3 regions of the Kitasatospora sp. NPDC005751 genome follow, and region 3 is predicted to be linked to each of the others. Evidence: riboswitches for the same ligand, from Rfam matches in the RefSeq annotation. Region 3 holds a riboswitch; each other region holds the start of a gene.
What was found. Region 3 has a riboswitch for thiamine pyrophosphate ahead of ABZ497_RS08780 (cytosine permease). Riboswitches for the same ligand answer to the same signal wherever they lie in the genome.
Positions count from the first base shown of each region.

Region 1 (7,523 bases), on a different contig from region 3:
CCCGGCGTACTCGACGGCGTCGGCCCGGAAGATGAAGTGCTCCGAGTCAGTGATCCCGTTCGCCGGCTGGGCATAGATCAGCGGCTTGACCTGCTCGACGGTCCAACCCGTCTCTTCCAGCACCTCGCGGGCGGCGGCCTCCGCCGGGGTCTCGTCTGCCTCGATCAACCCCATGGGCAGCTCCCAAGCCCACGAGTCGGTGATGAACCGGTGCCGCCACATCATCAGCACCTGCTTCTGATCGTTCACCACCGCCGCCACCGCCAGGTGCCGCAGCTTGAGCACATGATGCTCCCACCGGTTCCCGTCCGGCTGCTCGACGTCGACCAACCAGACGTTCACCCAGGGGTTCTCGTAGATCGGACGTTCCCCGTGGATCTTCCACTGCATCGCTGCGGCCCCTCTCCGTGGACCTTCAGCATGTCAGAGACGGGCGGCCCGCCGATTGCTTTGACCAATTCGCGTCAGACCGACGAATACCAGCGGGTGCTGGCCTCTCCGCGAGGCCACTCGCTCAGAAGCTCTCGTACGACCACCCGTTCACCAAGCGTGAGCGCGCAAAGCTCCACAAGGGCCGGCGCTTGAACCGTGAGCGTATGGACTTCCTCTTGATGATGCCTGGCAACATCCGCATCGTGATCGAGGCGGACGGTAAGCAGCACTACGCCAAGGGCGACGTCGCAGCACCGCAGTCGTAATCCGAGATGGTGGCCGAGGATCGAACCCTCCGACTCAAGGGGTATGAGGTCTACCGGTACGGCGGCTACGAGTTGACTCAGGATCCTTCAGCGGCTGCCAAGTTGCGTGAGTTCTTCGACGGTCTTGAAGCCAGATACATCGGTACATCGCTGTCATGACCGATGCGCGCACCACCGGGAAGAGGCCAACATGCTGCTCCGTCCCGCGCGTGAACTGCTCTGTGGCAGTGTGACTATGAAATCGGGTGCGCCGTCCAAGGCGCCCGAGGAGACTCACAAGCATGGACGCATCTGACGAGACGATGAGCTTCACGGATCCGCCGGCGTGGCCTCATGCAGAGGCTGACCTTCTGCATGAGGAGCCTGACTGGCAGGCCGTGGCCTGTCTCGACTTTCCTCGGGATCGCTGGCTTGGCTACCTCCGCGGCTACGCGAAGGCCGCGGAGATCATCGTAGACGAGGTCATGTCCACTGGGCGGGGCCAAGACACGCTGATCTACCCCTTCGCAATGTGCTGGCGACACTACGTCGAGCTTCATCTCAAGACCTTGATCGAGCTGGCGAGCGTCTATCTCGATGAGCCACATGAGCTGGTGCGGAGCCACAGCATCGAGGTCCTGTGGCGCAGGGCACGGCCACTTCTGGAGCGTTCGTTCCCTGGCGATGACCAAGCGGAGCTGGACAACACGGAGCGTGTGCTCTTCCAACTCCATGGCATGGATCCGAGCTCCGAGGGCTTCCGCTACCCGGTCCGCAACAGTGGTGATGCCACGCTCGACGGCGTTACCCGCATCCACATCCGTCACTTCCACAACGTGATGGTGGGCATTGCCGGGGTACTCGACGCCGCCGATACAGGCATCCGAGAGATGACGGACAGGAAGCATGAGATGGCTGGGTACAACCTCTACGGCGGCTGAGGTCAGGACTGTCCCGATCCCTGGCGAGCCGTCGCCGGGTAGGGCGTCCTGGGAGGCCCTACCCGTCTCGGGGGACGGATGCGGTAACTCGGTGGGGGCCAGAAGCCGAACGGAGCTCCTGGCCCCCACCGAGCGCGGTGGTGTGTGGTCAGTCCGCCATCGGCAGGTAGACCTTGTTGCCCTGGGCCTTGAACTCCTCGGACATCGCCTTCATGCCCTCGACCGCGGCCTCGTCGTACTCCGGCGAGGCCGCGCCGGCGCCGAACTTCTCATTGATGGATTTACTGATCTTCATCGAGCAGAACTTCGGGCCGCACATCGAGCAGAAGTGGGCCGTCTTGGCGGGCTCGGCGGGGAGGGTCTCGTCGTGGAACTCGCGGGCCGTCTCCGGGTCGAGGGCCAGGTTGAACTGGTCCTCCCAGCGGAACTCGAAGCGGGCGTCGGAGAGGGCGTCGTCCCAGGCCTGGGCGCCGGGGTGGCCCTTGGCCAGGTCGGCGGCGTGGGCGGCGATCTTGTAGGTGATGACGCCGGTCTTCACGTCGTCCCGGTTGGGCAGGCCCAGGTGCTCCTTGGGGGTCACGTAGCAGAGCATCGCGGTGCCCCACCAGGCGATCATCGCGGCGCCGATGCCCGAGGTGATGTGGTCGTAACCGGGGGCGACGTCCGTGGTCAGCGGGCCGAGGGTGTAGAACGGCGCCTCGTCGCAGATCTCCTTCTGGAGATCCATGTTCTCCTTGATCTTGTTCATCGGGACGTGGCCCGGGCCCTCGATCATCACCTGGACGTCCCGCTCCCGGGCGATCCGGCCCAGCTCGCCCAGCGTCTGCAGCTCGGCGAACTGCGCCTCGTCGTTGGCGTCGGCGATCGAGCCGGGGCGCAGGCCGTCACCGAGCGAGAAGGTGACGTCGTAGCTCGCGAGGATCTCGCAGAGCTCCTCGAAGTTGGTGTAGAGGAAGTTCTCCCGGTGATGGGCCAGGCACCAGGCCGCCATGATCGAGCCGCCGCGCGAGACGATGCCGGTCTTGCGACGGGCCGTCAGCGGCACGTACCGCAGCAGCACGCCGGCGTGCACGGTCATGTAGTCGACGCCCTGCTCGCACTGCTCGACGATGGTGTCCCGGTAGACGTCCCAGCTGAGCTCCTCGGCCCGGCCGTCGACCTTCTCCAGCGCCTGGTAGAGCGGCACCGTGCCGATCGGGACCGGGGAGTTGCGCAGGATCCACTCCCGGGTGGTGTGGATGTTGCGGCCGGTGGAGAGGTCCATGACGGTGTCGGCGCCCCAGCGGGTGGCCCAGGTCATCTTCTCCACCTCCTCCTCGATCGAGGAGGTGACGGCGGAGTTGCCGATGTTGGCGTTGATCTTCACCAGGAAGTTGGTGCCGATGATCGACGGCTCCACCTCGGGGTGGTTCACGTTGACCGGGATGACGGCGCGGCCGCGCGCCACCTCGGCGCGGACGTACTCCGGGTCCAGGCCCTCGCGCAGGGCCACGAACTCCATCTCCGGCGTCACCACGCCGCGCCGGGCGTAGGCGAGCTGGGTGACGGAGGCGCCGGACCGGCCGCGCAGCGGGCGGCGCGGGCGGCCGGGGAAGACGGCGTCCAGGTTGCGCAGGTTCCCGCCGCGCGGCGAGGTGTGCTTGATCCCGTCGTCCTCCGGGCGGGCCTCGCGGCCGTCGTACTCCTCGACGTCGCCGCGCTGGCGGATCCAGGCGTCCCGCAGCGGCGGCAGGCCGCGCCGCACGTCGGCCTCGTAGGCGGGATCGGTGTACGAGCCGGAGGTGTCGTAGAGCGGGACGGTCCGGCCGTTGGTCAGGACGACCTCGCGGTACGGGACCCGCAGGTCGGGGCGGGACCCCTGGCGGTAGGCCTTGCGCCAGGCCGGGGTCGGGTAGCCGGTGGCCGCGCTTCCGGCGGCCTGGTTCCGGGCAGACTGCGGCTGTGCGTCGAACGTGGTCATCAGACCCTCTACTCCCTACGCCGGCATTACCCGGTCAGGTTCCTGCGGTCGACGCAGCGGTCGGCACGTCCAGTGACGTTCCGGTCAGCGCCCTCTCAGCCCGGTGCTCCGAGCTCCCGTGTCCGCAGGCGGTGTTGCCTGCGCATGACGTCCAACACCGTAGCGAGCGGATCGCCGCTGGTCCAGAGGGGGTCCCGGGCGGCGCTCCGGACCACGGGGCGCCGCGGCGCTCCGGGGCGGGCAGACTGGCAGTCACGCGGGGCGGGCGGCGAAGGAGGAGCGCAGTGATCGGGAGCACGGGGCGGGTCAGCGGAGCGGTGGGCGCGGGACTGGTCGGCGAGGTGATGGTGCACGTCCCGGAGCGCCGGGGCACGGAGGCGTTCCTCGCCTATCTCGCCGTGCCGGGTGACCGGTTGTCGGTCGGGACGCCCGTGGTGGTGATCGAGTACCACCCGCCCCGGACCGTCTACGTGGCACCGATCCTGCCGTGACAGGGTTGTGACGGACGGTCATGTGCGATCCCTTCTCCTCCGGGTGCCCCGGGCGGACAATCCGAGTCGGCGCATCTCATGCGCCGAAAGGGGGAGTTGAACCATGGTGTTCGTCATCATCGGGACCGCCGCCGGGGTACTGCTGGTGGGTGTCACGCTCTTCAAGCTCATGTGGCGGGTCGCCGAGCCCAACGAGGCCCTGATCATCTCCGGCTCCCGGCACCGGACCGAGGGGGTCGGGGACGGCCTGGGCTTCCGGATCGTCACCGGGCGGGGGACCTTCGTCACGCCGGGGCTGCAGGGCGTCCGCCGGCTCTCGCTGGACCTCAACGAGGCCGAGCTGGACGTCGAATGCGTCACCACGCAGGGCATCCCGGTCCGGGTCAAGGGCGTGGTGATCTTCAAGATCGGCGACGACGACGTCTCCATCGCCAATGCCGCCCGGCGATTCCTGGACCAGCAGAAGCTGATCAGCCAGCGGGTCCACAACGTCTTCGCCGGCCACCTGCGCTCGATCGTCGGCGGGCTCACCGTCGAGGACATGATCCGGGACCGCGAGCGGCTCACCGGGGAGACCAGGGCCGCCTCCGGGCTGGAGATGGAGAAGCTCGGGCTGATCATCGACACCCTGCAGATCCAGGAGATCATCGACCCGACCGGCTACATCAAGAACCTCGCCATCCCGCACGCCGCCGCCGTCCAGCGGGACGCCCGGATCGCCCAGGCCGCGGCCGACCGGATGGCCACCGAGGCGGAGCAGGAGGCCGCCGCCCGCAAGGCCGAGGCGACCCGCAACAGCGCCATCCAGCAGTCCGCCTACCAGGCCGAACGGGACACCGCCAACGCCCGCGCCCAGCAGGCCGGGCCGCTCGCCGAGGCCGCCTCCCGGCAGGAGGTCGTCGTCCAGGAGACGAAGGTCGCCGAACTGGAGTCGCGCCGCAAGGAGCAGCAGCTGCAGATCGAGGTCCGCAAGCCGGCCGACGCCAAGGCGTACGAGACCCGCACCCGGGCGGACGCCGACCGCGACGCGCGGATCTCGGCGGCGCAGGCCCAGGCCCAGGAGACCGAGCTGAAGGCGGCCGCCGAGGCCGGCCAGGTCAGGATCGCGGCCCAGGCCGCGGCGGACGCCACCAGGCTGCGCGCCCTGGCCGAGGCCGAGGCGACCAGGGCCACCGGACAGGCCGAGGCCGCGGCCACCGAGGCCCGCGGGCTGGCGGACGCGGAGGCCGCCAAGGCGATCGGGCTCGCCAAGGCCGCCGGCATCCAGGCCCGGGCCGCCGCCCTCGCCGAGAACCAGGACGCCGTGGTGGCACAGGAGTTGGCGGAGAAGTGGCCGGACATCGTGCTGGCCGCCGCGCAGTCCTTCGGCAACGTCGAGCACATGGTGCTGCTCAACGGCGCCGACGGGGTGGGCGAGCTGTTCGCCAAGGCGCTCACCATGGGCGGGACCGGCCTCGGCCTGGCCCGCCAACTGCTCACCACCCTGCACGGGCCGGGGCAGCCCGGCCCGGCGCCGGACACCGCGGCGCCGGGCGGAGCCGCCGCACCGGCGGTGGCCGGGACGGCCGCGGGCGGCGCGGCCGTCGTGGTGCCCGTCCAGCAGATCCCGGTCGAGGAGTGACGGCTCCCGGCCCGGTCGAGTAGCCGCCCGCGCCCACCTGAGTACCCGTACTCAGGTGGGCGCGGCGGCGCCGGCCGGAGCATGGGGGCATGCACCCTCCAGCCACCGCGCGGATCGGCATCACCGCCGTCGGAGCCCACCTCCCCGCCCACCGCCTGACCTCCCAGCAGCTCCAGGACGAGGTCACCGCCGGCGGTCGGCTCCGGCTGCCGGAGCGGATGTTCGAGAAGGCGACCGGGATCGTCACCCGGCACTTCGCGGCCGAGGGCGAGTACGCCTCCACGCTGGCGGTCGGCGCCGCCCGGCGCGCCCTGGCGGCCCGCGGACTGGACCCGCTCGACCTCGACCTGCTGCTGTACGCCTCCGCCACCCGGGACGTCTGCGAGCCCGCCACCGCCCACCTCGTCCAGGCCGAACTCGGTTCCCGGGCCCACGCGCTGGACGTCAGCAACGCCTGCAACAGCTTCCTCAACGGCATCGACCTGGCCCGCGCGATGATCCTGGCGGGCCGCGCCCGGCGCGCCCTGGTGGTCACCGGCGAGACGCCGAGCCGGGCGATGCGCCGCGATCCGGCCGGTCAGGAGGACTTCCGGGACGGCTTCGCCGGGTACACCTTCGGCGACGCCGGCGCGGCCGTGGTCGTCGAGGCGGTCGAGCGCGGCGGCATCCTGGACATCGAGACCGAGACGGCCTCCGAGCACTGGGCGGCCGGCGGCATCCCCGGCGGTGGGTCGCGCCACCCGCGCGGCGACGAGTACAGCTACTTCCGGGGCGGCGGAAAGGAGTTGCGCGGGGTCTTCGAGCAGATCGGCGGCGCCATCCTGACCAGGGTCGCGGCCCGTACCGGCCTCGGCTGGGACGACTACGCGCGGGTGCTGGTGCACCAGGTGACCGTCCCCTACCTGGAGCGCTTCGTCGAGCTCACCGGCGTGCCCGCGGAGAAGCTGGTCCTCACCGTGCCGGAGCTGGGCAATGTCGCCAGCGCCACCCTGGGCATCCAACTCGAACGAACAACCCCGGAGTTGAACCCGGGGGACAAGGTGCTGCTGATCGGCCTCGGTGGCGGCGTCAGCCTGATGACGATGGTCTGGGAGGCGTCATGAGCACCGGGACGGACCTCTGGGTGGTCGTGCCGGCCTACCAGGAGGAGGCCAGGATCGAGCACACCCTGGCCGCCCTGGCCGCGCAGCGCGACCGCGCGTTCACCCTGCTGGTCGCCGACAACGGCTCCAGCGACGCCACCGTGGCGAAGGTCCGGGCCTTCGCCGCCCGGGCGCCGTTCCCGGTCGAGGTGCTGGTCGAGCCGGAGAAGGGCGTCGGCTCGGCGATCGACACCGGCTTCCGATACGCCATCGCGCACGGCGCCACCCTGTTGGCCCGCACCGATGCCGACTGCCTGCCCGAACCCGGCTGGACGGCGGCCGCCCGGGCCGGGATGCGCGCCTGCGGCGGGCTGGTCTGCGGCCGGGTGACCGCCCGCCGGGACGAGCACGGGCCGGCCGGGCGCGCGGTGTTCCTGGTGCTGGTCGCGCTCGGCGCCCTCTTCGGCCGGATCCGGCCCGCGCACCGCCGCCGGCACGGCTACCTCACGCCCTACCGGATGCACGCCGGCAACAACATGGCGATCACCGCGGAGCTGTACCGGGCCGTCGGCGGGATGCCGCGCCGGCCGTCGCCCACCGACCGGATGTTCATCAACCGGGTGCGCCGCCACACCACCGCGATCGTCCACCGCCGCGACATGGTGGTGCAGAACTCCACCCGGCGGATCCGCGCCTACGGCGTGGTCGGCACCGCCCGCTGGTACCTGGAGCGCGGCGCCGGCCGGCGCTC
Region 1 is NZ_JBEXYC010000015.1:16,213-23,735, forward strand. Features, by position in the region: gene ABZ497_RS16750 (NUDIX hydrolase) at 1-390, opposite strand, end outside; gene ABZ497_RS16755 (hypothetical protein) at 980-1,618, shown strand; gene thiC (phosphomethylpyrimidine synthase ThiC) at 1,767-3,578, opposite strand; TPP riboswitch at 3,574-3,708, opposite strand; gene ABZ497_RS16765 (hypothetical protein) at 3,863-4,069, shown strand; gene ABZ497_RS16770 (SPFH domain-containing protein) at 4,173-5,690, shown strand; gene ABZ497_RS16775 (3-oxoacyl-[acyl-carrier-protein] synthase III C-terminal domain-containing protein) at 5,780-6,793, shown strand; gene ABZ497_RS16780 (glycosyltransferase family 2 protein) at 6,790-7,523, shown strand, end outside.
Region 1: another riboswitch for thiamine pyrophosphate. It lies ahead of thiC (phosphomethylpyrimidine synthase ThiC); the one in region 3 lies ahead of ABZ497_RS08780 (cytosine permease).

Region 2 (7,523 bases), on a different contig from region 3:
GCGACGCCCACGCAGAAGTCGCCGATCCCCTTGATCAGCTCCACCAGCTCGTAGGCGTAGGTGACGCCGTCCGGGTGGCTGACCCACTCGCCCGTCGGGTCGCCGGGCGGGTCGCCGCGCACCGCGAGGACGTTGCGCACGCCCTGGTCGGCGTACTGGCCGATGATGTTGCGCAGCTCGGCGACCGAGTGGTCCACCGCGGTCAGGTGGGCCACCGGGGTGAGGGTGGTCTCGGTGGCGATCCGCCCGACCATGTTGACCGTGCGCTCGCGCGAGGAGCCGCCGGCTCCGTACGTCATGCAGACGAAGTTGGGGTCGAGCGGTTCGAGGCGGCGGATGGCGTCCCAGAGGCGCTGCTCACCGACCTCGGTCCGCGGGGGCATGAACTCGAAGGAGAAGGACCGCTTGCCGGCCGCCAGAAGCTCGCGGACCGTCGAAGCGCGGTCTGTTCTGGTGGAAGCGATGCCGAGTGCCATGGGGGCAGGTTAACCGTCGGCCGAAGGACACGGACAACCCGGTTCCAGGTATTGAGACAACTGGTGGACGACCGTCCGCTTTCCGTCCGAACGGGTGCACGGCCCTGCCCGACGGCCGTTCGCGGCCGTCCGGCTAGGCTTGCCGGACCCCCAGCGAACCCTCCGGAGCCTCATCGTGACCTCGTCCAGCAACCGGCCGGCCAACCCGATCGACGTGGAGGACGTGCGCGAGCGCGTCAACGCCGCGCTCGCCGGGTTCATGGACGGCCAGTCGGCCCTGCTCGGGAAGATCTCCCCGCAGCTGGCGCCCGCCGTCGAGGCCCTGCGCGACTTCCTGCTGGACGGCGGCAAGCGGCTGCGCCCGGCGTTCTGCTACTGGGGCTGGCGCGGCGCCGGCGGCCCGGCCGCCGGCGAGGCCATCGCGCACGCCGCGGCCGCCCTGGAGCTGCTGCAGGCCAGCGCGCTGGTCCACGACGACCTGATGGACCGCAGCGACACCCGGCGCGGCCTGCCCTCCGTGCACCGCCGCTTCGAGGCGCTGCACCGCGCGAGCGGCTGGCGGGGCGACCGCGAGCAGTTCGGCGCCTCGGCGGCCGTGCTCCTCGGCGACCTGCTGCTGATCTGGTGCGACGAGCTGTTCCTGCGCTCGGGCCTGGACCCGGCGGCCGTGCTGGCCGCCAAGCCGGTGTTCGACCTGATGCGCACCGAGGTCATGGTCGGCCAGTACCTGGACGTCCTGGAGCCGGTCGCCGGGGACTCCACCGACGAGGGCGCGCTGGACCGGGCACGGACCGTGCTGCACTACAAGTCGGCCAAGTACACGATCGAGCGGCCGCTGCAGGTCGGCGCACTGCTGGCGGGCGCCGGGCCGGAGCTGGTCGAGGCGTACGGCGCGTTCGGCCTGCCGCTGGGCGAGGCCTTCCAGCTCCGTGACGACCTGCTCGGCGTCTTCGGGGACCCGGCGGTCACCGGCAAGCCGGCCGGTGACGACCTGCGCGAGGGCAAGCGGACGCTGCTGGTCGCGCACGCCATGCGGGGGCTGCCCGCCGCCGACGCCCGCCACCTGGACGACCGGCTCGGCGCGCCGGACCTGGCGCCCGAGGAGGTGTCCCGGCTGCGCGAGCTGGTCGGGCGCAGCGGCGCGCCCGAGCTGGTGGAGTGGCGGATCGAGGAGCTGATGCGGCAGTCGCTGGCCGCGCTGGAGGCGGCCCCGCTGGCCGACCGGCGGGCCCGCGAGGTGCTGCTGGCACTGGCCGAGGCCGCCACCGTCCGCAAGTACTGAGCCGGGTGTCCGAAAAACGGGCACCCGGACGTACCGGGAACGGCGGCAGCCGTCCGGGTCAGACCGCGCGCAGCCGCCGGGCGAACGCGGCGGCCGCCGCCCGCGGGTCGTCCGCGGCGGTGATCGCGCGGACCACCACGACCCGGCTCGCCCCGGCCGCCAGCACCTCGTCCAGGTTGCCGAGGTCGATGCCGCCGATCGCGAACCACGGCCGGTCGGTGCTCTGCTTCGCCGCGTACGAGACCAGGCCGAGGCCGGGCGCGTGGCGGCCCGGCTTGGTCGGGGTGGGCCAGACCGGGCCGGTGCAGAAGTAGTCGACGCCGGGCTCGACGACCGCCGCGTCCACCTCGGACTCGGCGTGGCAGGACCGGCCGATCAGTACGTCCTCGCCGAGGATCGCCCGGGCGGCGGGCACCGGCAGGTCGTCCTGCCCGAGGTGCAGCACGTCGGGCCGGGCCGCGTGCGCGACGTCGGCGCGGTCGTTGACGGCGAGCAGCTTGCCGTGGCGGCGGCAGGCGTCGGCGAGGACCTCCAGGGCCGCCAGTTCCTGCTTGGCCTCCAGGCCCTTGTCGCGGAGCTGGACGATGTCCACCCCGCCGCCCAGCGCCGCGTCCAGGAACGCGGCGAGGTCGCCCTGCTCGCGGCGCGCGTCGGTGCAGAGGTAGAGCCGGGCGTCGGCGAGGCGCCGGCGCGGTGTGTCCGCCGCCATCAGATCAGCATCGCCTGGGCGCGGCGCTTCACCTCGGTGCCGCGGTTCTCCTGCAGCGCCTGGATCGGGCTGCCGGGCAGCGACGGGTCCTCGGTGAAGAGCCACTCCAGGATCTCCGCGTCGTTGTACCCGCAGTCGCGCAGCACCGTCAGGGTGCCGGACAGGTGCTTGACCAGGCCCGGGCCGTCGATGAAGGCGGCCGGCACCTGGAGCGACCTGTTCGGGCCGCGGCGGACGGCGATCAGCCCGCCGTTCTTGACCAGGTCGCGCACCTCGGTGACCCGGACCCCCCACTGCTCCGAGATGTCGGGCAGGTACATCCAGTCGGTGACCAGGGATTCAATCTTGCTTTCGATCTCACTCACGTCACCAGACTGCCACCTCCAGGGCCCGCCGCGCACCAACCGGCCCCGCGGACTACCCCGCGACGGCCGACTTCAGGGCCACCGCCGGGTCCGCCGCGCGCACCGGATCGAGCACCGCGGCGCGCTCGACCAGCCGGCGGCCCTGGGTGAGATCGCGCGGGCGGTCCACCGTCAGCAGGGCCCGCAGCACGCCGTCCCGCAGCCAGAGCACCGCCCAGGACGGGTCCTGCGGGGAGCCGCGCCAGAGCAGTTCGTCACCCTCGCCGTGCCGCCCGGCGTACTGCACCGTCCGGCCGAACTGCTCCGACCAGAAGTAGGGCACCGGGTCGTACGCCACCTCCGCGCCGAGCACGGCGGCGGCCGCCGCCGCACCGGACTGCAGCGCGTGGTCCCAGTGCTGGACGGTCAGCCGGGCGCCGGCGCGGGCCGACGGGTAGCTCACGCAGTCGCCGGCCGCGTGGACGCCCGGCAGCGTGGTGCGCAGCCGCTCGTCGACCAGGATCGCGCCGGCGGCGTCCAGCGCGACCCCGGAGCCGGCCAGCCAGCCGGTCGCCGGGCGGGCGCCGATGCCGACCACCACCTCGTCGGCGGGCAGGTGCGAGCCGTCCGCCAGCAGCACCGCGCCGGGCTCGACCGCCGCGACGCCCACCCCGCAGCGCAGCTCCACCCCGGCCTCGGCGTACCAGGCCGCCATCGCCCCGCCGATCACGGCCGGCAGCGCGCCGGGCACGGGCGCCGGGCCGGCCTCGACGACGGTGACCTCGCAGCCGGCCGCCCGGGCGGCGGTGGCCACCTCGGCGCCGATCCAGCCCGCGCCCACCAGGACCAGGCGCAGGCCGGGCCGGAGCAGGGCGCGCAGCGCCAGCGCGTCGTCCAGGGTGTGCAGCAGGTGGGCGCGCTCGGCGCCGGGCAGGGCGCGCGGGGCGGCGCCGGTGGCGATCACCAGGGCGTCGTACGGCAGGTCGCCGCCGTCGGTGCGCAGCACGCCGGGGGTGAGGCCGGTGGCGCGGCGGCCGGTGAGCAGTTCGACGCCGAGCTGCGCGAGGTCGAGGTCGAGCGGGGTGGCGTCGGCCTTGCCGAGCAGCACCTCCTTGGAGAGCGGCGGCCGGTCGTACGGGGTGTGCGGCTCCTCGCCGACCACCACGATCCGCCCCCGCCAGCCGCCCTGCCGCAGGCCCGCGGCGCAGTGCGCCCCGGCCAGCCCGGCCCCCACCACGACCACCTGATCCGTCCCGCTCAGCTCTGCCACGCCCGTCACTGTACTGGCGGGCGCACGGGGCGCCAGAGGGCCTCGGGCGCCCCGCGTCCGCCCCTCGTACTCGCCTTCGGTGGCGGCGACCCCCGGAGTTATGGTGGGGGCACCATCACGGGAGCCCGGCGGACCGGGCTGAGAGGCGGGCTTGCACGGCCTGCGACCGTCCGAACCTGATCCGGGTCATACCGGCGAAGGGAGAGCAGCGACTTTGACACGCATGGCAGCAGGTACCCATGCCCACGTGCTGGTCGTCGGCGGCGGCATCATCGGCCTCGCCGTCGCCTGGCGGGCGGCCCGGCGCGGACTGACGGACATCGCGGTGGTCGACCCCGACCCGGGCGGCGGGGCCGCCCGGGTGGCCGCGGGCATGCTGGCCCCCGTCACCGAACTCCAGTACGGCGAGGAGCCGTTGCTGCGCCTCGGGATGGCCTCCAACGAGCGGTACGCGGCCTTCGCCGACGAGCTCACCGAGGCTTCGGGCGGCCGGGACACCGGCTACCGCCGGTGCGGCACCGTCGCCGTCGCCCTCGACTCCGACGACCGCGAGGAGCTGCGCGAGCTGCACGCCTTCCACGGGCGGCTCGGCCTCGACTCGCAGTGGCTGACCGGCCGGGAGGCCCGCAAGCTGGAGCCGATGCTCGCCCCCGGCGTCCGCGGCGGCCTGCACGTCACCGACGACCACCAGGTGGACGGCCGCCGGCTGGCCGCGGCGCTGGTCCTCGCCTGCGAGCGGGCCGACGTGCGGCTGCACCGCACCGAGGCCACCGAGCTGCTGGTCGAGGGCGACCGGGCCGTCGGCGTCCGGCTCGGCACCGGGGAGACCCTGACCGCCGACCGGGTGGTGCTCGCCGCCGGCTCCCGCAGCCATCTGCTGCCCGGCCTGCCCGCCGGTGTGCTGCCGGCGATCCGCCCGGTGAAGGGCCAGATCCTGCGGCTGCGGATCCCCCCGGCCTACCGGCCGTTCCTCTCCCGCAACGTCCGCGCGGTGGTGCGCGGCCAACACCTCTACCTGGTGCCGCGCGAGGACGGCGAGCTGGTGATCGGCGCCACCAGCGAGGAGCAGGGCTACGACACCACCGTCACCGCCGGCGGGGTGTACGAGCTGCTGCGCGACGCCCACGAGCTGGTCCCCGGCATCACCGAGCTGCCGCTGGTGGAGACCTCCGCCGGGCTGCGGCCGGGCTCGCCGGACAACGCACCGCTGCTCGGGCCGACCGCCCTGCCCGGCCTGGTCGCCGCCACCGGCCACTACCGCAACGGCGTGCTGCTCACCCCGGTGACGGCCGACCTGCTCGCCGAGTACCTGGTCACCGGCACGACGCCCGCGCTCGCCGAGCCGTTCTCCCCCACCCGCTTCACCACGAAGGTCCCCGCATGAGCGAGATCGAACTCACCGTCAACGGCGAGCCCCGCCGGGTGCCCGCCGCCACCACCCTGGCCGAGGTGGTGACCACCCTCAGCCGGGCCAACTCCGGCGTCGCCGCCGCCCTCAACGAGGCCGTGGTGCCGCGCGGCTCGTGGCCGCTGACGCGGCTGGCCGCGGGCGACCGGGTCGAGATCCTCACCGCCGTCCAGGGAGGCTGACCATGGCCGACGACGTGTTCACCATCGCCGGGACGGCCTTCGGCTCACGCCTGATCATGGGCACCGGCGGCGCCCCCAGCCTGGACGTCCTGGAACAGGCGCTGCGGGTCTCCGGCACCGAGCTGACCACCGTGGCGATGCGCCGGGTCGACGCCACCACCCAGGGCTCCGTCCTGGACGTGCTGACCCGCAACGGCATCCGCGTGCTGCCCAACACCGCCGGCTGCTTCACCGCCGGTGAGGCCGTGCTGACGGCCCGGCTGGCCCGTGAGGCGCTCGGCACCGACTGGGTGAAGCTGGAGGTGATCGCCGACGAGCGGACCCTGCTGCCCGACCCGATCGAGCTGCTGGACGCGGCCGAGACGCTGGTCGACGACGGCTTCACCGTCCTGCCCTACACCAACGACGACCCGGTGCTGGCCCGGAAGCTGGAGGACGTCGGCTGTGCGGCGATCATGCCGCTGGGCTCGCCGATCGGCTCCGGCCTGGGCATCCGCAACCCGCACAACTTCCAGCTGATCGTGGAGAGCGCGACCGTCCCGGTGATCCTGGACGCGGGCGCCGGCACCGCCTCGGACGTGGCCCTGGCGATGGAGCTGGGCTGCGCCGCGGTGATGCTCGCCTCGGCGGTGACCCGGGCCCAGGAGCCGGTGCTGATGGCCGACGCGATGCGGCACGCCGTGGAGGCCGGCCGGCTCGCCCACCGGGCGGGCCGGATCCCGCGCCGCTTCCACGCCGAGGCCTCCTCGGCGATGGCCGGCCGGGCCGCGCTGGACACCCGCGAGCGCCCGGCGTTCTAGGCGGTGTCACAAGCCGGGCACAGAGCGCCCCGGGAGCGGTGTCCCCCGGGGCCGGTGCCGGGCGCCCCCACTACACTCGCCGGGTGGACATGGCACTGGACGACCCGCTGATCGGTACCCTGCTCGACGGCCGGTACCGGGTCGAGCAGCGCATCGCGGCCGGCGGGATGTCCACCGTCTACCGGGGCACCGACACCCGGCTCGACCGGGTCGTGGCGGTCAAGGTGATGCACCCCTCGCTCGCCGGCGACGAGGACTTCACCGGCCGGTTCATCCGCGAGGCCAAGGCGGTCGCCCGGCTCGCGCACCCCAACGTCGTCAACGTCTTCGACCAGGGCGCGGACGGCGCCCACGTGTTCCTCGCGATGGAGTACGTGCCCGGCCGGACCTTGCGCGACCTGCTCCGCGACCGGGGCGCGCTCTCCATCCGGGCCGCCCTGGACGTCCTGGAGCCGGTGCTCGCCGCGCTCGGCGCCGCCCACCGGGCCGGTCTCGTCCACCGCGACGTCAAGCCCGAGAACGTGCTGATCACCGACGGCGGCCTGGTGAAGGTCGCCGACTTCGGCCTGGTCCGGCTGCTGAACGCCGCCGACGGCGCGGCGAGCTCCGGCACCGCGACCACCGGCACCGTCCTCGGCACCGTCTCCTACCTGGCCCCCGAACAGATCCGACCCGGCGCCGGGACCGACCAGCGGGTGGACGTCTACGCGGCCGGCATCCTGCTCTACGAGCTGCTCACCGGCCACCGTCCGCACACCGGCGAGAACCCCGTCCAGGTCATGTACCGCCACCTGCACGAGGACGTCCCGGCGCCCTCGCTGACCGTGCCGGGGGTCGTTCCCGAGCTGGACGCGATAGTCGCCGCGGCCTGCGCGCGCGACCCGCGGGACCGCCCGTACGACGCGGTCGAGCTGCTGGCCGCCCTGCAACGGGTCCGCCGCGCGCTCACCCCCGCCCAGCTCGACGCCGAGCCCCCGGCCTCCACCCGGCCCAGCCCGCGGTACCCGACCAACGAGCCGACCTCGGTGATCCGGCCGGCCCTGGTCGCGCCC
Region 2 is NZ_JBEXYC010000001.1:265,937-273,459, forward strand. Features, by position in the region: gene metF (methylenetetrahydrofolate reductase [NAD(P)H]) at 1-476, opposite strand, end outside; gene ABZ497_RS01190 (polyprenyl synthetase family protein) at 652-1,758, shown strand; gene thiE (thiamine phosphate synthase) at 1,817-2,467, opposite strand; gene ABZ497_RS01200 (Rv2175c family DNA-binding protein) at 2,467-2,832, opposite strand; gene ABZ497_RS01205 (FAD-dependent oxidoreductase) at 2,885-4,090, opposite strand; TPP riboswitch at 4,189-4,301, shown strand; gene thiO (glycine oxidase ThiO) at 4,305-5,465, shown strand; gene thiS (sulfur carrier protein ThiS) at 5,462-5,671, shown strand; gene ABZ497_RS01220 (thiazole synthase) at 5,674-6,471, shown strand; gene pknB (Stk1 family PASTA domain-containing Ser/Thr kinase) at 6,561-7,523, shown strand, end outside.
Region 2: another riboswitch for thiamine pyrophosphate. It lies ahead of thiO (glycine oxidase ThiO); the one in region 3 lies ahead of ABZ497_RS08780 (cytosine permease).

Region 3 (7,523 bases):
TCCGGATCGTATGCTTTCGCCGCCCGTCGGCCGGGTCGGCCGGAAGTCACTCACTCGTACGGTGGAACCAACCGCGCCCGGGCGGCGTCCATCCGGTCGCATACGGGATTCTCGTTCCAAGGGCTGTTCGCATCGCGGCTCTTTCATGTCGTGCTCCACACCGTGCTCCATCCCCGCCACGCCGTTCGCCAAGCACACCGGCCCGGTACGGGCCCGTGCGGCGTTTCCCCGGCCGCCGGCCGGCGGGGCCGGAGCGACCCGAGCGGTCACGGAAAGGAACGAGCGCCATGCGCGAGAACTCAAGGAGCCGGTCGACAGTCCGTTCCGTCCGGTTGGCCGCGGCCCTGGCCGCCGCGGTCGACCACCGCTGGCCGGTGGTGCCCGGCACGCTGCTGGTCGGCGGCCACTGTTCGTGCGGGGACGCGGACTGCTCCGTCCCCGGAGCCCACCCGCACGACCCGTCGCTGCTGGCGGCCACCACCGACGCCCGGATGGTGCGGTGGTGGTGGGAGCGGCAGAGTCCGGACGCGCCGGTGCTCGCGGCGACCGGCGGGACGGTCTCGGCGGTCAGCCTGCCCGCGGCGGCCGGTGCCCGGGCGCTCGCCTACCTCGCGGCGCTGCGGCTGCCACTGGGGCCGGTCCTGTCGATGCCCGGCCGCTACGCGATGCTCGTCGCCCCCTACTCGCTGGAGGCGCTCGGCGAGATGCTCGCCCAACTTCCTTGGGTTCCGGGCTCGTTGCGCTACCACGGCTCGGGCGGCTTCCTGGCGCTGCCGCCGGGCGGCGGCTCGGGCGGCGGGGTGCGCTGGGTGCTGCCGCCGCGTCCGGCGGCCGACGGCGGTGTGTGGCTGCCCGAGGTCGGGCCGCTGCTGGGGGAGTTGGTCGAGGCGACGGTCCAGCTGGACAGCGGGCGCTCGGCGTACTGACGGGGCTTCCGCGCCTCGTCCGGCCCCTGTCGTTCGGCCCCCGTGGCCGGTGCGGCGGGGGCCGGTGCGTCGGTCGCGGCCGGGCCGGCGGGCCGATCGGCCGGGTACTGATCGGGCACGGTCCACCCGTCGGAGCGGGCCGGGGCCGGAAAACAAAAGATCCGGCCGCTGGCGACGGGGGATGCACCAGCGACCGGACTCTTTAGACAGTAACAAGGATCCGCGCCCGCGCCAATTTCCAAGAGCCCCTGCCCGCCCGGAAATTGCCGTACCGGCGGCCAATGTGACGCGTATCACCCGGATCCGAGTCCCCTTTAGTTCAAAGTGACCTGACGGTTCACCAGGTTGGCGCGGGCCCGCCGCTCCTCGCCGGTCAGCGGCGCCGGGTCGGCCAGCGTCGCGGCGAGCCGCTCGGCGAACTCCGCGGCCGGCTTCTCGCAGTCGGTGGCGGTCATGGCGAGCGGCAGGTCCCAGACCGGGACGGTCAGGCCGTGCGCACGGAAGGAGCCGACCAGCCGGGTGTCCGGGCCGAGCGAGGACAGGTCGGCGGCGGTGAGCCGGGCCAGCGCGTCCAGCAGCTCCTCCTCCGGCACGGTCATCACCCAGCGCAGGTGGTTCTTGTCCGGGGTGCCGCACCAGTACGCGGAGTCCACGCCGGTGAGCTTCTCGGTCGGGATCGCCGAGGCGTTGGCGCGCTCCAGGGAGGCGGCCACCTCGCCGGTGGCGGTCTCGGCGTCCTCCAGCCAGAACTCGAAGCCGGTGTGCACGGCGGGCGTGAACTCGGCCGTGGTGTCCAGCAGGTCCTGCAGGCGGCGGCCGCCCGGCACGGTCCGGCGGGCCGGGACGGGCGAGCCGGGCTCGGCGGCCAGCGCCAGCTCCAGGGCGTCCGCCAGGTCACGGCTCAGGTCACCGGAGGCGGACTGGGTCTGCAGGCCGAGCAGGATCGAACCGTCCTGGCGGCGCAGCGCCGGCCAGGCCAGCGGCAGCACGGTGGCCAGGGTCACGGACGGGACGTCACCGTTGGCGGCCTCGGCCACCCCGGCGGCCAGCGTCAGCGGCACGGTCGCGGCCGGGACCAGCTCGCGCAGCGCCACCCAGTCGGCCTCGCCGGACAGCCCCTCGAACGGGCGGTGCACCAGCTCCTGCACGGCGTGCGAGGCCTCCCGGCCGTGGCAGGCCTTGTACCGGCGGCCCGAACCGCAGGGGCAGTTCTCGCGGGCCCCGACCACGGGGATCTCGCCCGTGACGGCGGTGGTGGACTGGCTGCGCTGCGGCGCCTTCTTGGCGGCCTTCTTGCCCATGGTGCGGCTCTCCCGGTGGCGGTTTCGGTGTGCTCCGGGCAGCCTACTGACGTTCCCCCGGCCCGTGGGCACGCGCCGGGGCGGGGAGTACCCCGTGGGGGCGACGCCCGGACCGCGGTGGGCGGCGCTCCGCGGAGGCCCCAACCGGGCCCCGCTCCGACGGCCGCGGGCGACGCTCAGGCGCTGCGGGCGTCACCGCCGGTGCGCCGGGCGTGCCGGGCCCGGGCGGGCAGGGCGGCCCAGACCGTGACCTCGCCGGGCGCGTCGCGCACGCCCCAGTCGCTGGACAGCTGGTCGACGATGCTCAGCCCGCGGCCGCCGCGCGAGGTCAGCGACGGACTGGCGGGGGACGGCCGGGTCTGCGCGCCGCCGTCCGTCACCTCCAGAGTGAGGACCCCGTCCGCGTGCAGCTGCCAGCGGACCAGCACCCCGCCGTTGCCCTCGCCCTCGTCCGGGTGGGCCTGCGGCCGGGCCTGTCCCGCGTCCCGGCTCCTGGCGTGGACGGCCGGGCCGCCCGTCGCGGGAGCGCCGGCCGGCCTGGCCGGCTCGGCCGGACCGGAGGGGACGCCGACGAGGATCTGGTCGACGATCTCGGCCCGGGCGCTGCGTCCGAGCACGGGCAGCGGGCCGAGCGGCCGTGCGTAACGACAGGCATTGCTCAGCAGTTCGGAAAGGATCAGAACAGCATCATCGATGACCGGTTCCGGTATCTCCCGGTCACGTAGATCTCGACGCAGTCGGCGCCGTGCGACCCCGACACTCGATGGGCCGTGCGGCACTGCCATGGTCGATGAAGTCGGCACTTCACGCGCCACCATCAACGCCACCCCCGGACCTCCTTCAGCGTATGCCGAGGGATGGATGCCCCTTGGTAATGGGTCGGAAACGACCGTACGGCGATCCCGCGCGGACATTTCAAGCCGGGCGACGCACGGTGCGCTGCAGGTGATTCCCTGCTCACCCTCTGTCGTGAGAACGCATGATTTCCGTCAGAAAACGGCGGATGAAGGTTTGAGCCCTACCCAAGCGATCGCGGTCCGCCGGGGCGGAAGTGCCGGGTGATTCCGGAGCGGGGCGCGCGGCCACCGGGTCTCGGGGGGCCGGAAATAGCCGGAGAAACCCGTGGGGCGCGAGGGACGGCGTTCCGCGGCGGACCGGTTCAGCGGCCGAGCTGGGCCAGGACCTCCGCCGGGCGGTTGGTGATGATCCCCGAGACCCCGAGCTCCAGGCAGAGCTCGACGTCGGCCGGCTCGTCCACGGTCCAGACGTGCACCTGGTGGCCGAGCTCCCGCAGCCGGGTCACCAGCCGGGGCCGGGCCCGCACCAGGTCGATGCCCGGGCCGGCGATCCGGGCCCCGCCGGGCAGCGAGGCGCCCGGGCGCAGCCGGCCCTGCAGGGGCAGCGTCCGCTCGAACAGGAAGACCCGCGGGTACTCCGGCGCGGCGGCGGCCACCCTGGTCAGCGCCAGCGAGGAGAAGCTCATGATCCGGGCCTGCGGGCGGTCGCCCTCCGGCGCCCCGCCGATCTTGAACCGGTCGAGCATCCGCAGCAGCTCGGACTCCACCCGGCCCCGGAAACGGACCGGGTGCTTGGTCTCGATCGCCAGGTCCACCGGGCGCCCGCAGTCGGTGACCAGCTCCAGCAGGCTCTCCAGCCGCAGGACGCCGCGCAGGTCCGGGTCCGCGCTCGGCTCCCCCGTCTTCCAGGCGCCGAAGTCGTGCGCCTCCAGCTCGGCCAGCGTCATCGAGGAGACCGTGCCGCGGCCGTCCGAGACCCGGCCGATCCGGCGGTCGTGCACGCAGACCAGATGCCCGTCGGCCGTCACCCGGACGTCGCACTCGACCGCGTCCGCGCCCTCGTCGAGCGCCCGGCGGTAGGCCGCGAGCGTGTGCTCGGGCAGGGCGTGCGAGGAACCGCGGTGGGCGATCACCTGGACGGGCCGCGCGGTGCGCGCCGCCGCCGGGGAGAGGTCAGGGCTGGTCACGCCGTCCACGATAGGCGGCGGAAGTGACACCCGGGCGAAGACGGCCCCAACCTGCGGGGCCGTCTTCGCCCGCGCGCCTCGTCGTCCGCCCTTCCCGGCGCGCTGCCGCAGGCCCGACCGGGCCCGCGGGCGTCAGGCGGCGGGGGTCCGGCGGGTGAGCGGGGTGAGCGCCCAGGTGACCAGGGCCGGCACCAGGAAGCCGAACAGGGACGCCGAGGTCCACTCCTGGGGCGTGAAGTGCAGGGCCTCCTGCACGGAGGTCCAGAAGTCCGTCCACCAGCCGGCGATCGCGGTCGGCGCGATCAGCTGGTAGACGGCGAAGCCGAGCGCCCAGGGCAGCAGCATCAGCCAGCGGGACGGGGCGTCGGCGGCGAGGTTCCAGCCGCGCCGGCCGGCGCCGAGGAAGTAGTCGACCGCCAGTACCGCGAACATCGGCACGAACACCGAGCCGATCAGACCGAGGAAGGCGTAGTAGGAGTCGGTGAACTCGGTGATCTGCAGCGCCAGCACGGTGATCAGCAGGCCGGTCGCGCCGGTCAGCACCCGGCGGTCCACCTTCGGCAGCAGGTTGTGGACCGACATCGCGGTCGAGTACACGTTGGCGAAGGACTGGTCGGTCTCGCGCAGCACCAGCACCAGCAGGAAGAACCAGCCGGCCCAGACGCCCAGGAACGAGTCGAAGATCCGGGAGGCGTCGCCGTCGGCCTGCAGCAGCGCGAACAGGCCGAGCACGTAGCACCAGACCTGGGCCACGGTGTAACCGGAGAAGCTGCCCCAGAACGCGGAGCGGGCGGTGCGGGAGTGCCGGGTGTAGTCGGCGGCCAGCGGGACGAAGGAGATCGACACCGCGATCATCGCGTCGGTGGCCCGGAGGAAGCCGTGCCAGTTGCCCGCGCCCGGGTCGGACACGCCGCCCCGGCCCAGCTGGACGGTGAAGTAGACCATCGCCACCGCGACCGCCGCGGCGACGAAGCGGCGCAGCACCGCGATCGCGCCGAGCGGCCAGATGGTCAGCGCGGTGGTCACCGCGCCCGCCAGGACGACGAAGAGCCAGCGGTAGCCGTCGGTGTGCGCCACCGTCTGCGCGCCCATCGCGATGACCAGCAGCTCGTACACGCCCCAGCCGATGCACTGGACGATGTTCAGCACCGTCGGCACGTAGGAGAGCTTCGTCCCGAACAGTCCGCGCAGGTTGGCCATCGCCGGCGCGCCGGTCCGGGCCCCGATCAGCGCGGCCACGCCGAGCATCGCGGTGCCGACCACGGTGCCGACCACGATCGCGGTGACCGCGGCGGCCAGCGACAGCTCGCTGCCGGGTGCGCCGAGCACGGTGGCGGCGGTGGTGAAGCCGATCAGGCTGACGCCGAGGTTCATCCAGAGCGCGAAGTGGTCCCGGAAGCGGAGCGTGCGCGGCGGCTCGGTGTCGAGGACGAACGGGGCCTCGACCCGGTCCGCCCGGTCCGGACGGTCCGGACGGTCCAGGACGGCGGTGCCCGCTCCGGTGGAACCGGCCGCCCCGCCGGTGGCGTCGCAGGGATCGGTCGCGGACGATTCGGGGAAACCCTTGGACGCGGGCGCGCCCGAAGAAGAGGATGGCGAAGCAGGCGGCATGGCCGATACTCCCTACGCCGGCATTACCCGGACAGGTTCCGGCGGTCTGCGCCCCCTCGACGGTCCGTCCACGGAGCTCGTGGCGTACGGTCGACCGGCGCACTCTCAGCCTGGTGGGTCCAAGCTCCCGCGTGTCAGTTTGGAGCGACAGGCTAACCGGCGCGGGAGTGAACGCCAAGGCCAGGCGTCCGGCGGTCCGCATCGCGGGACGCTGCGCGGCGGCCTCGCACGGGGTCCCGGGGGGCCGTCGCGGGGGCCTGCCTGGGGGCCGTTGTCGGGCCGGGCTAAGGATTCTTATGACTTCTTCAGAGGGGTCCTTACGGCAATCGAATCGAGTGTGCGAAAAACTATGGTTGTTGGTCCTGTCAGCTATGGAGGTCGTCCGTGAGCACCGAGCGCGAGGTTGGGCCCACCGGGCCACAGGGGGAGCAGCCCTCCGACGGCCAGGGGGTAGTGGGTCCCGCTCCTGACGGTCGGGCGCCGGTGGCGCCCGGTCCCGTCCAGGCGGCGCCCGAGGCGGACCGGACCGTGACGGACACCGGCGCCGGGGCGCCCGCCGCTCCGGCCGCGCCCGCGTCCGGCGGGTTCACGCCGACGCTGGCGTTCAGCAAGGTCGGCGCCCCGGACCCGGTGCCCGCCGTGCCCGCCGAGCCGGTGGCGGCTCCGGCCGCCGAGGCCCGGTACATTGACGCACCTCCGCCCGTCCTGCCGCCGGCCCCGGCCGCGCCGGCCGCCCCGGTGGCCGCGCCGGTCACCAACCCGTACGCCACACCGGGCGCCCCGGTCGCGGCGGCGTCCCACGACCCGTACGGGGCTCCGGCCGCGCCGGCGCCGCACCACCCGTTCGGCGCCGGCCAGCCGCTCGGCGGCTGGGGCGGCCACGAGGCCCCGCCCGGTGGCCCCGCCGCCCCCGGCGGCCCGGGCTACCCCGGCGGGCCGCTCGGCTACCCGGCCGAGTACCCCGGCACCCCCGGGCCCGGCGGCCCGCGCAAGAAGCGCGGCGGCCTGATCGCGCTGATCGCCGCCGTCGCCCTGGTCGCCGGTGTGGCGGGCGGGGCGCTCGGCGTCGCCGTCGCGGACCGCAACGACAACGGCATCAGCGCGGCGGACGACCACCGGAGCACCACCGTCCAGGCCAGCACCCAGAAGAACGAGCCCGCCCCCGGCTCGGTGGCCGGCATCGCGCAGAAGGCGCTGCCCAGCGTCGTCACCATCAAGGCGCAGGGCAACGGCGAGTCCGGCACCGGTACCGGTTTCGTCTTCGACACCGAGGGCCACATCCTCACCAACAACCACGTCGTCGCGCCTGCCTCCAACGGCGGCAAACTGACCGTCAAGTTCGCCGACGGCACCTCCTACAGCGCCTCGGTGCTCGGCCGCGCCGAGGGCTACGACGTCGCCGTGGTGAAGCTCGACAACCCGCCCAAGGACAAGCTGACGCCGCTTCCGCTGGCCGACTCCGACAAGGTCAACGTCGGTGACTCCACGATCGCCATCGGCGCGCCGTACGGCCTGGAGTCCACCGTCACCACCGGCATCATCAGCGCCAAGGACCGCCCGGTCGCCTCCGGCGACGAGACCGGCGCGCAGTCCTCGTACATGAACGCGCTGCAGACCGACGCCTCCATCAACCCCGGCAACTCCGGCGGCCCGCTGCTGGACGCCGGCGGCGCGGTGATGGGCATCAACTCGGCGATCCAG
Region 3 is NZ_JBEXYC010000006.1:57,322-64,844, forward strand. Features, by position in the region: gene ABZ497_RS08760 (bifunctional DNA primase/polymerase) at 288-926, shown strand; gene ABZ497_RS08765 (DUF5926 family protein) at 1,241-2,227, opposite strand; gene ABZ497_RS08770 (ATP-binding protein) at 2,404-2,844, opposite strand; gene ABZ497_RS08775 (glycerophosphodiester phosphodiesterase family protein) at 3,387-4,211, opposite strand; gene ABZ497_RS08780 (cytosine permease) at 4,344-5,822, opposite strand; TPP riboswitch at 5,815-5,963, opposite strand; gene ABZ497_RS08785 (trypsin-like peptidase domain-containing protein) at 6,351-7,523, shown strand, end outside.